2 regions of the Faecalibacterium sp. IP-3-29 genome follow, and region 1 is predicted to be linked to the other one. Evidence: riboswitches for the same ligand, from Rfam matches in the RefSeq annotation. Region 1 holds a riboswitch; the other holds the start of a gene.
What was found. A riboswitch is a leader RNA that binds a small molecule or an ion and turns the genes downstream of it on or off. The one in region 1 is predicted to bind cyclic di-GMP.

Region 1 (5,662 bases):
AAACGCAGGCACACCCCTTTGCGAGCGGCCTGTCTGTTGTGAAGGAGCAGCAAGCGCACCGCCGCTCCCATCGAAACCATCGTATAGAATTTTTCGCTTCCATGCCCGTTTTCGGCACTGGGATGGCCGGAACGGAGTAATTTCTGCCCTGTCAGTCCATCTGTTCGATGCGACCGCGGCACTGCCCCGTTCCGGCCGGACACACCGCACCGGTGCGCCCCTATACGCATTTTGTTACAAACAGTATAGTATTTCTTGTCCACTTTGTCAATTCAAAGCTTTGCCGGAAAAGCCGGGGATGATACGTTTTCCTCTTGACAGAACCGGAAAAATAGCTCTAAATAGAGGTATCCAAAAATTCAAGTTCCGGGAGAAACAGATGAAACAAGTCGAAGTTTACACCGATGGCGCGTGCAGCGGCAACCCCGGCCCGGGCGGCTGGGGCGCAGTGCTGCGCTACCGCTTCAACGGCAAGGTCTACGAAAAAGAGCTCAGCGGCGGCGATGCTTCCACCACCAACAACCGGATGGAGCTGACCGCCTTTATCGAGGCCCTGCGCCAGCTCAAGGAGCCCTGTGAGGTGCGGCTGTGCTCTGACAGCCAGTACGTCATCAACGGGCTGGAAAAGGGCTGGGCCAGGGGCTGGAAGCGCCGGGGCTGGAAAAAGTCCGACGGCTCCCCTGCCCTGAACCCCGACCTGTGGGAACAGGCATTGGAGCAGGAAGCCCGGCACAAGATCACCTATGTCTGGGTCAAGGGCCATGCAGGCCACCCGGAAAACGAGCGCTGCGACCAGCTGGCCGTGGCACAAAGTCAGGCACACGGAGGGAGACAGGGACGATGAGCGATACATTTCTGCCCGGCAGCGGGTTCGATACCTATGAACAGCAGGACAAGGTGCTGGTGGGCCTGTGCGGCGGCACGGGCTGCAAAGCAGCTGTCCGCATTTTACAGCAGCAGGGCTTTGCGGTGATGGGCGCTGTGGTGCGTCTGTGCACCGATGACCCCGTTGTGGATGCCGCCAGGGAAGCCGCCAAGGCTCTGGGCATCGAGTGCATCACCCTGAATGCCAGCGAACTGGCCAGCCAGCTGGCCGAGGAGACCGCTGCCCCGGCCGACCTGCGCTTCCCCGCCCTGCTGGCGGCGGCTGACCGGCTGGGCATCCAGTACATTGCCACCGGCCACCGCGCCCGGGTAGAGACTGGTGCGGACGGCGTGCACGTCCTCTGCCCTGCCGAAATTGCGGACGAGAGTGTCCGGCTTGCCGCCCTGCCGCAGGAAACGCTGGGCCGGCTCATCCTGCCCTTGGGCGATTTCAGCCCCGAGGATGTGGCTGAGATGGCAGCAGAATAAAAAGCAAAAGAGATGCACCCCGCCTTCCTGAAACCGGTTCAGGGAGCGGGGTGCATCTCTTTTTGCTCTGTTTTATTTTATCGTACAACGCTCAATGGAAGTCATCCGCTTACTTTGCGAAGATCTGGATCCAGTTGTGGCCCCACTGAGAATTGGCATCGTAGTTGTAGCCAAGGCACATATACTTGGCGGCAGGGTCCATGATATTGACACGGTGGCCTTCCGAAGCCATCCAGTCTGCAACGACCTTTTCGGGCGTGGTCTCGCCCCAGGCGGCATTCTCGCCGGTGGCGGTATCAGACACGCCGTACTCTTTCAGCACGGTGAAGCAGTTGGTGCCATCGGGGCGGGTGTGGGAAGCGACCTTTGCCACTTCCTTTGCGCGCTCAGCGTTGACCAGCGCCAGCACTTCCTGTGCGAAACCGTTCTCACTGGTGCCGCGGGCGTAGGTAAAGATCATCACCCAGTAATTGCCGTACTCGCCGCCCTCGTAGTAGCCAATGCCAACGGAGGTGGCATCCTTGTCCAGCATCCGCTCCTTGAAGAAATCGTAGCGATTCCAGGCGGCGACCACGTCCGAAGCATTCTCAGCAGCTGCCCAGTAGTTCTCGCCCACAGAAACATCGTCCACACCGTACTCCGGCAGGATGGTGAACTCGCGGCTGCCATTGGGGCGGTTGTAGGAATAATTGACGGTAAGTTCTTCTGCACGGGCCTGTGCGGCAGCATTCAGTGCGCTGCTGCCCATGCTCAGAGGAGCCACACCGGCCTGTGCACGCTCTGCGTTGACGAGCTGCAGCAGCTCATCGGCCTTGGAAGCTGCGTGTGCGGGCATTGCCAGAACAAACATCAGGCAGATGAATGCGGCGCAGCAGACCAGATTCTTCAGGACTTTCATCGAAGCGTTACGCATGGTGTTGAACCTCTTTTGTGTTGCCCCATGAAAAAAGGTGTCGATTGCTGGTATACTCGGCAATCGACACCTGATGCTTCAGATGAAGGTCACTCAACACCCAATCTCCGCTGTGGAGACCCTCAGGTGATGAGAAGCAACTGGCTGCCATTTTACAGGCCCTATAGCTTTGCGTCACAGCCTTTCGACTGCTTTGCCGAGGATATTCAGTTTTGCGTGCCTTTCTTCTTTTGGGAAGAAATTTGAGAACGAAAAAAGGTGTTGTTCTGCAATACACTCAGCAAAACAACACCTAGAAATTCTAAGCAGGTCACCCAAAGAAAAATTTCTTTGAGAAGCAGCTGGCTGCCATTTTACAGGCCCTGTAGCTTTGCGTCACAGCCTTTCGACTGTTTTGCCGAGAATATTCAATTCACCTTGAGGAACTGTTCCCATTTCCTCGACATTATCCTACCACATCGGGCAGAACCTGTCAACTGTTTTGGAGCAGCTTTCTCAAAAAACTGCTTTTTGAAGAGTTCTTCCGTTATGCCTGCACCTCTGCCGCCTTTTTGCGCAGCTGGTCGAGGTCTGCGGCATCCGGGTGAGCCAGCGCCTTGTCAAAATTCTCGATCAGCATCTCGAGGTTGGGTGCATGGTTGGGCTGCTGCAGCATCTTTTCGTACTGCTGGCGCACAGTCATGGGCATCTTGCCCTGGCACATATAAGTTCCAATGACCGTGTTGCTCTCATCCAGCGACTTCTGCACCGCTGCCAGGATCTGCTCGAAATATTCCGCACTGCCGCCAAAGCCTGCGGTGCCGAACAAAAAGACCTGCTTCCCCTTCAGGGTCTGCAAAAAGGCGGTGAGGGTGTCATCGGCATGGCCCTTGTCCGTCCAGAAGCCGATGTAAAGGGTCTCAGCCTCCAGTGCCTCCGGGGCCGGTGCTCCGAAGTAGGTGCACTCATTCTGGGGCAAGCTTGCGCGAAGGGTGTCGGCCAGCAGGCGGGTGTTGCCGGTCTTGCTGCTGAAAACGATGGCGTAGCTCATGGTCATTCTCCTTTATTATGTTTGATATCAGATGCTTCCCTGTTCTTTTGCGTTCAGGGCATCATAGATACAGCGGGTGCCCTGATGGGCGATCAGGCCGCCCAGGCACTTCTTGTTGCAGCGGACACAGCGGTGGATCTTTGCCGCATTGCCGCTCTGCAGTTTGTTGACCCAGTTGGGGTCGGCCAGCAGCTGGCGGCACATTGCCGCACACTGGATGCGGCCGCTGGCAAGCTGCTGCTCCACAAAATCGGGGTCGTTCAGGCCGCCCACACCGCAGAGCGGCACGCTGGTATACCGGCGCACCTCATCGCAGAACTTGAGGAAGCAGCCGGTCTCCTTGAACTCGGGGTGGCTGGCCGACGGGATGGTATTTTCCAGCGCAGAGTGGTTGGCCAGTGTCACATGGAAGCTGGTCACGCCTGCCTGCACCAGCAGGGGCACGAACACGGCCAGTTCCTCCTCCACCACACCGGCGTTGCCGTAATGGGGGTTCTCCTGCCGGACAGCCAGCTTGTAGTCAATGGCCATGCCGGGCACAGCGGCGTGCACTGCCTTGACAGCTTCCACGGCAAAGCGGGCGCGGCGCTCGGCACTGCCGCCGTATTCATCGGTGCGGTGGTTGAAGATGGCGGAAGAGAAGCTGCCGCACATCCGGTCGCCGTGCACCTGCACCATGTCAAAGCCCGCCTGCTTTGCCAGCACAGCAGCCTTGCCAAAGCCCGCGATGATCTGATGGATCTTTTTCTGGGACATCTTGGTGATGTAGGGGCCCACGGCATCGTTCATCCGCTCCCGCAGCTGGTCGGGGGTGATTTTTTTCATCAGCATCCCCGGGATGCACTTGATGATGGACATCATGTCGGTATCGGTCTGGTGGAGCTGGGCGCAGACCTTGCAGCTGTATTTGTGGGCGATCTCGCAGATCTGCTGATAGAAGGCAAAGCCCTTTTTGTCAAACAGGGACTTCTCGAACCGGCTCTTGGCCACCGGCACGTCGCCGATGATGATCATGGCGCAGCCGCCCTTGGCCAGCCGCTCCATCTCCGCCAGATATTCCTCGTCCGAAAGGCCGAAGGTGGTGGGGGCAAAGATAATGCGGTTCTTCAGCTGCATTCCACCGTAATCAATGGGGCTCAGGATGGTGTCGTACATGTTACACACTCTCTTTCCTCGTCCGTGCTGCCTTTTGCAGCAGGCTCAGGAGCTGGTGCTGTTCCTCTTCGGTCAGCCCGCTCAAATTTTGTGCATCCCAATCGAAAAATACCTGGTGGCAGGTCCGGAATGCTCTCTCACCCGCCGGGGTCAGCCCCAAATGATAACTGCGGCCCTGCTTTTCCCGGGTCATAAAGCCATCTTCCACCAGCTTGATCACGCTGCGCTGGCAGTGGCCCCAGTCCAGGTGCAGGTTTTTGGTCATCTCAGCCGGGGTGCAGCCGGGATGTTTGCCCACGTAGATCACAAAATACATCATGCCACAGCTCAGGCCAAACTCCTGCAGCTGCTGGGTGGTGTAGGCTGTGAACTGCTTGTAAAACTCCATCACGTAGAAGGATATGGTCGATTGGATCACTCTTTGCATCTCCTTTACTTGACAAGGTCTAGTATAATCACATTACTTGATAAAGTCAAGTACTTTTTTCAAAAAAATTCTCCCTGCTCCGTATTTCTGTTTCGGGAGCAGGGAGAGAACGATTTTTTGCCTCAGACCAGCGGCATGATATTTTCCGGGGCGGCAGCAAGGCAGGCGGGTGCTTTTGGCGGCGGGGCCGCCAGCGTCTCCTTGGACACCTTCCACCACAGGCGAGTCTCACCGCCGGGCAGGGTGAAGATCATGTTCCAGTCAAAGGGATTCTCACTGGTGGAGACAGCCTGCACCGGCAGGCTGTTGGGGGTGCCGGGAGCGCAGGGCGCAAAATCATGGGCGCGAATGCCCACGGCACGGCAGCCCTCGGGCACCGGCAGAGCCACGGTCAGCGGCTGTTCCCAGCCCGCCAGATGAACGGTATGCTCCCCCACCCGGGTGCAGGGCAGAATGTTCTTGCAGCCGGTCAGGCGGGCGGCGGCACGGGTGCGGGGGTCGGCAAAGACCTCCTTGGTCGTACCTACCCGGAGCACCTCGCCGCTGTCCATCACGATCATCTCCCTGCACAGGCGGTAGGCCTCGTCCCGGTTGTGGGTCACCAGCAGGGCTGTGCCCGCAAATCCGGCCAGCAGGCTGCCCACCTCCCCCTCCACCTCCTCGCGCAGATAGCTGTCCAGCGCACTGAACGGCTCGTCCAGCATCAGGATGCGGGGTTGGGCCGCCAGGATGCGGGCCAGGGCGGCACGCTGCTGCTGTCCGCCTGAAAGCGCGCCGGGCAGGC
Region 2 (5,662 bases), 770 kb from region 1:
AAAAACCACGGCGCTAGAGCGGAAAAAGCGGCGGTTTCGGCTCCCGCCCCTATGCAGAAGCGCCCCACCGGTTCCCCGGCAGGGCGCTTCCACAGGTTATTTGGGAATAGAGAATGGTTCGGTTGTGGGGGCAACCCCCCAGTCGCTTTCAGCGACAGCCCCCGCTAATAGGGGGGCCCTTGGCATGGCGGATAGTTTCACCTTTTTGCCAAGGCCGCCCCTATTAGGGGCGGTGGCATCCCGAAGGGATGACGGTGGGGTTTACTTTTCCTGTGCCTTATTCCACACGCGGATCACTTCAACACGGCTCACGGAATCGGTATCCACATAGGTCTCGCCGTTGTCCTTTGCGGCCTTGAGCAGATCGTTTTCCACAGCCCAGGCAATGGCCTTCTGGGTATCGGTGGCATCAGCGGGCAGAACTGCGGCGGGTGCGGGCTTACCGGCATGGTTCCACACCAGCAGGGCCAGCTCGGCACGGTTTGTGGGGATGGCAGTACCGGCGGGCAGAGCGGTTTTCAGGTACAGCTCCGTACCCAGCTGGTAGCCCGTCCAGCCAAGAACAGCTGCACCTACACCGGCGGTGGCCACGACAGCCACAGTTCCCAGCACGTCGGGTTCTTCCACATCGGCCATGCGGTACATTGCACGGATGGTCACACCCGTATTGGGCATGATGAACTGTGTCTTTTCAGCACTGGCATCAAAACCACCGGTCAGCTCAGTATTACCGGTGATTTCCCAGCGGTCAAAGACCATACCGTCAGGAATCAGAGTGGCATCTGCTTCCAGAATCACAGTATCACCAGCACGGGCGGCAGTGATCTCCTTATCCTTTGCGCCGTCGGCAGTTACGCTGTAAGCCTTACCGTCGGTCAGGTTCAGAGGGTAATAGCCTTCCTCGCTCTGTGCGGTCAAGATGATAGTGCCTTTGTCCTCACCGTTCAGCTTCAAAGTCAGCGGGTTGGTATGCTTCTGCTCTTCGGTCAGGGTGAAATCGGTATCACCGGCAACAGACCAGCACTTGAAGCCATCTGGGGCGGTAATGGTGACTTCCTGCTCGCCGACAACACCGGCGGTGGTCATACCGTTCACGGTGCCGCCATTCACAGTTACCCAACGGACAGCAGGGTTCTGCTCACCAAAGTTTGTGTAACGGCTGAATACACCGCTTTCAATTGTACCATTGTTGGTAAAGTAACTTGTGGCAGTGACATCCTTAACAGTGCCATTGTTGGTTACACTATTTCTGATGATGCCGTTCTGGAGTATGCCGTTATTTGTGATACGCCATTTTACTGCATTGTTTTCAAGATCAGCAGTGTACCAATCTTCAATTGTCATGGCTTTGTTCAGTTCTTTGGTCTCCACACCGCTGTTATAAGTCCAGCCATCATACGGGCTGCCGAAATACGAACCGAGGCTATCAACCGGTAGACCGTTTTCGATTTTTAAGGGAGTTGCGATTTTGCTGACGGTAATTTCGACATCTCTGTCGGTCGGCATGGTAAAAGTCAGGGTAGCATAGTCTCCATCACGACCAGCAACAGCACCGGGCAAAGTGGTTTCATCTACTTTCTCACCATTGATGAACCAACCACTAACTTTCTTTCGAGTATCTTTGAAAGCGATTGTTACTTTTGGATCACCAACGGTATATACATGATCCTGTAAGTCTTCATTAATTATGCAACCTTGAGCAGTCAATTCGTGTGCGTCTGTCAAATTTGACTTTAATTTGAATACTGCACGATTAATTGTACCCGAATTGGTTTTTATCATTTCATAGTAAGTTCCGCCATTGATAACGCCACCGGCACTATTAATGATTTGATGTACATAGCAATCGTTTATCGTACCGGAGTTATTAACATATCTATACTTTCCGCCATTGATAGTTCCCTGATTATATAAAACAATTTCATTCCGGATTTTTGACCCCTTATATGAATAACCAGAAGCGATAGTCATTGTACCAGAACCAGGCTTGTTTCTATATGGTGTCCACCACCAACCTTCACCAGTGCATTTATCAAGTGGACCAGTAGCGTTTGTTGTAATATTTGTTCTAGTGACAGTTACACCATTAACTACAATTGAGCCAGGTGTCTCGTCTGGTACTTTTGGATACCCTTCCTCGGTAATTTCAAGACCTCCGACTTCAGATGGCACGATATCATTTCCAGCTGCAAACGCCGCAGTGGGCAGAATGGTCAGAGCCATACCAATCGCTAAGACAGCGCTGACAAGTCGTTTCAACTTCATATCGTTTTCCTCCTTTTATGAATTACTCCCAAAATATAACCATGCCCGCACAAAGCAAAAAGAGCGCCGCACCGGCCAAATGGCTGGTACAACGCTCTGCGTTTTGTACTTTGGGAATCTACCGCCCCTTGAGGTGATGCCCATGTGCGGTATGGTTGAGAAAGTGCGGCTGGCTGCCATATTACAGGCCCTTTAGCTTTGCGTCGCAGCCTTTCGACTGGTTTGCCGATTCTTCTGTTTCAATGTGGCATTTTACACAAAAATCATAAGACTTTTTTTTTTTTTTGTCAATAACCCAAAACCATCTTTGGCAAGTTGCACAAAAAGGGAAGTATCTGTATGGCATTTTCGGATAGCAGCATCTCCCCGGGGAGAAGTGTTCCGTTTGGGAAAAGGCGGCGTGTTTTCTCGCTTTTTCGTTGAAATATGCCAGGTTTTATGATATAGTAGTAGTCGTTTTTACGTTTCACTCCCCTATTCTCCCTGCGGAAAGGAAGCATCCATGAACCTGACAAAGCAGTTCTTCAAGTATGTGTCGCAGAATATTTTCGGTCTGATCGGCACATCGTGCTATATTCTGGCCGACACCTATTTCATCGCCCAGGCGGCGGGCACCGACGGCGTGACCCTGCTGAACCTCTGCCTGCCCATGTACAACCTGATCTTTGCCTTCGGCTCGATGATCGGCCTGGGTGCGGCCACCCGGTACGCCATTCTGCAGGCGCAGGGCGAGGCGCGGGCGCAGCGGTTTTTTTCCAACGCCATCCTCTGCGCCTGCCTGATCGCCATCCCGTTCATGCTGGCAGGCGCGTTCTGCCCGGGCACGCTTCTGCAGCTCATGGGCGGCGATGGGGACATTGTGGCGCTGGGCCTGAACTACACCCGCATCTTCCTGCTGTTCACGCCCTTCTTCATGTGCAACTACATCTTCTCGGCCTTCGTCCGCAACGACGGCGACCCGTCCCTTGCCATGGTGGCCACCCTGAGCGGCAGCCTGTTCAATGTGGTGTTCGATTACATCTTCATCTTCCCCATGGGGCTGGGCCTGCCCGGCGCGGCGCTGGCAACGGCCATCTCGCCGGTGCTCAGCATCGCCATCTGCAGCCGCCACTTTTTTCAAAAGAGCAACACGCTCACCTTTGTCCGGCAGGACCCCTCGGCCCGGCTGCTGGTGCAGAGCTGCCAGCTTGGTATCTCCGGTTTTGTCGGGGAGCTTTCCTCTGCCGTGACCACCACCGTGTTCAACTTCCTGCTGCTCCGGCTGGCGGGCAACGTGGGCGTGGCCGCTTACGGCGTAGTGGCAAACTTTGCGCTGGTGGCAACAGCCATCTTCAACGGCGTGGCCCAGGGTGCCCAGCCGCTGATCAGCCAGTGCTACGGCAAAAACGAGATGACCGGAGCAAAAAAGCTGCTTCTGCTGGGCTGCGGCACTGCGCTGGCGCTGGCGGCGGTGTTGTACAGTGCCGTGTTTGGCTTTACCGATACCTTTGTTGCCCTCTTCAACAGCGAGAGCTCTGCACTGATGGCCGAATATGCCCACAGCGGTATGCGCATCTACTTCCTGGGCTACTTCTTTGCAGGCTGTAATATTGTTGCGGCGGGCTATCTGGGTGCGGTCAACCGCCCCACCGAGGCCACCATCACCTCGGTCAGCCGGGGCGTGGCCGCCATCGTCACCTGCTCGCTGATTCTGAGCGCCCTGTTCGGCATGAACGGCGTGTGGTCGGCCTTCCCCGCCGCCGAGGCCATCACGCTGGCCCTGACGGTGTTCCTGCTCAAGCGCCCGCAGTCTGTGTGCGGCTGAACGCCTCCACGGAAAAGAGCCGGGTGCTGCCCCGGCTCCTGAACATTTTAAATATACAGTGCCTGCTCCCGCTGGCTTTCCGCCGGGCTGAGGGGCCGTGCTGTCTGACCGGCCAAGGCCCGCCACTGTGCGGGGGATTGGCCGGTCTCTTTTTTGAACACCCGGCACAGGTAGTTGGCCCCTGAGAAGCCGCACAGGCTGGCAATGACATCCAGCGTGTATTCCCGGTGCAGGAGCAGCCGCATGGCAGCTTCCACCCGCACGGTGGTCAGGTATCGCCCCGGGGGCACCCCCACGGCGGCGGTAAAGGTGCGGACAAGGTGGCTCTTGGAGACTCCCAGCCGCTCACTGAGCTCTTCCACGCCGTACAGGCCAGCGTAGTTCTGGCGGATATCCTCAATGGCGGCCTCCACCAGCGGCGGCAGGGGCGGGGCGGCGCTGTCGGCCCCCGCAAGCTCACAGAGCAGGGCAAAGGCCAGCTGGCTGGCAACCCGGCTGCGGGGTGTATCGGCCTCGGCGGCAAGGCGGCCCAGCAGCTCTGCGGCGGCGGGGCAGGTCTCGCCCCGGGCCAGGAACGGCAGCTCCGTCAGCCCGGCAAGGAACTGCACCGCCGCCTGCCCGGTCAGCTGGATGCAGAGCAGGTGGCTCTCCCCTTCCGGGGTCAGGGTCAACGGGGCGCGGCTCAGCACCAGATGGCCCGCCGCCGCGCTCTGGGGCGGCAGGATCAGTGCGCTGCCCGCCGGGGAGGGCGAGGCATCGGTCAGGCTGGCAGTGCATCTGCCGCTGGAGATCAGGCAGACCCACAGCCCCTCGCCGGTCAGGGTCAGGGGGTCTTTGGGCTGGATATCCCGCACCACGCCAAGGGCTGCGGTGCTTGTCCAATCATAAAGCAATATCTGACACCTCAAATCAATAAAATGCTATTTTATATCACAAAGTTATCTGTTATTATAATATCAACGAGAGCGTGCACCGTCAAGGTGCCGTAACATAGAAAAATTTTAATGGAGGCAATGACCTATGGCTTCGATTAGCTGCCAGCACATCTACAAGATCTATCCGGGCGCTACCGCTCCTTCTGTTACCGACTTCAACCTGGAGATCCAGGATAAGGAGTTCATCATCTTCGTCGGCCCCTCTGGCTGCGGCAAGTCCACCACCCTGCGCATGATCGCCGGTCTGGAGGAGATCTCCAAGGGCGAAATGTACATCGGCGGCCGCCTGATCAACGACGTTCCCCCCAAGGATCGTGATATCGCCATGGTGTTCCAGAGCTACGCTCTGTACCCCCACATGACCGTTTACAAGAACATCGCTTTCGGTCTGGAGCTGCGCAAGACCCCGAAGGACGAGATCGACCGCCGCGTTCACGAGGCTGCCAAGATCCTGGAGATCGAGCACCTGCTGGACCGCAAGCCCAAGGCTCTGTCCGGCGGCCAGCGTCAGCGTGTTGCTCTGGGCCGTGCAATGGTTCGTAACCCGGCAGTCTTCCTGCTGGACGAGCCCCTGTCCAACCTGGATGCTAAGCTGCGTACCAGCATGCGCACCGAGATCATCAAGCTGCACAAGAAGCTGGCTACCACCTTCATCTAC

Region 2: another riboswitch for cyclic di-GMP. It lies ahead of MTP40_RS12140 (hypothetical protein); the one in region 1 lies ahead of MTP40_RS08395 (CAP domain-containing protein).

The regions. Positions count from the first base shown of each region.
Region 1 is NZ_CP094471.1:1,764,715-1,770,376, forward strand. It holds gene rnhA (ribonuclease HI) at 380-844, shown strand; gene MTP40_RS08390 (hypothetical protein) at 841-1,353, shown strand; gene MTP40_RS08395 (CAP domain-containing protein) at 1,463-2,266, opposite strand; cyclic di-GMP riboswitch class I at 2,399-2,474, opposite strand; cyclic di-GMP riboswitch class I at 2,600-2,675, opposite strand; gene bilS (flavodoxin family protein BilS) at 2,793-3,296, opposite strand; gene bilR (bilirubin reductase) at 3,324-4,451, opposite strand; gene bilQ (bilirubin utilization transcriptional regulator BilQ) at 4,453-4,878, opposite strand; gene MTP40_RS08415 (sulfate/molybdate ABC transporter ATP-binding protein) at 5,001-5,662, opposite strand, start outside.
Region 2 is NZ_CP094471.1:2,537,433-2,543,094, forward strand. It holds gene MTP40_RS12140 (hypothetical protein) at 262-2,265, opposite strand; cyclic di-GMP riboswitch class I at 2,427-2,502, opposite strand; gene MTP40_RS12145 (MATE family efflux transporter) at 2,768-4,069, shown strand; gene MTP40_RS12150 (helix-turn-helix domain-containing protein) at 4,117-4,962, opposite strand; gene MTP40_RS12155 (ABC transporter ATP-binding protein) at 5,090-5,662, shown strand, end outside.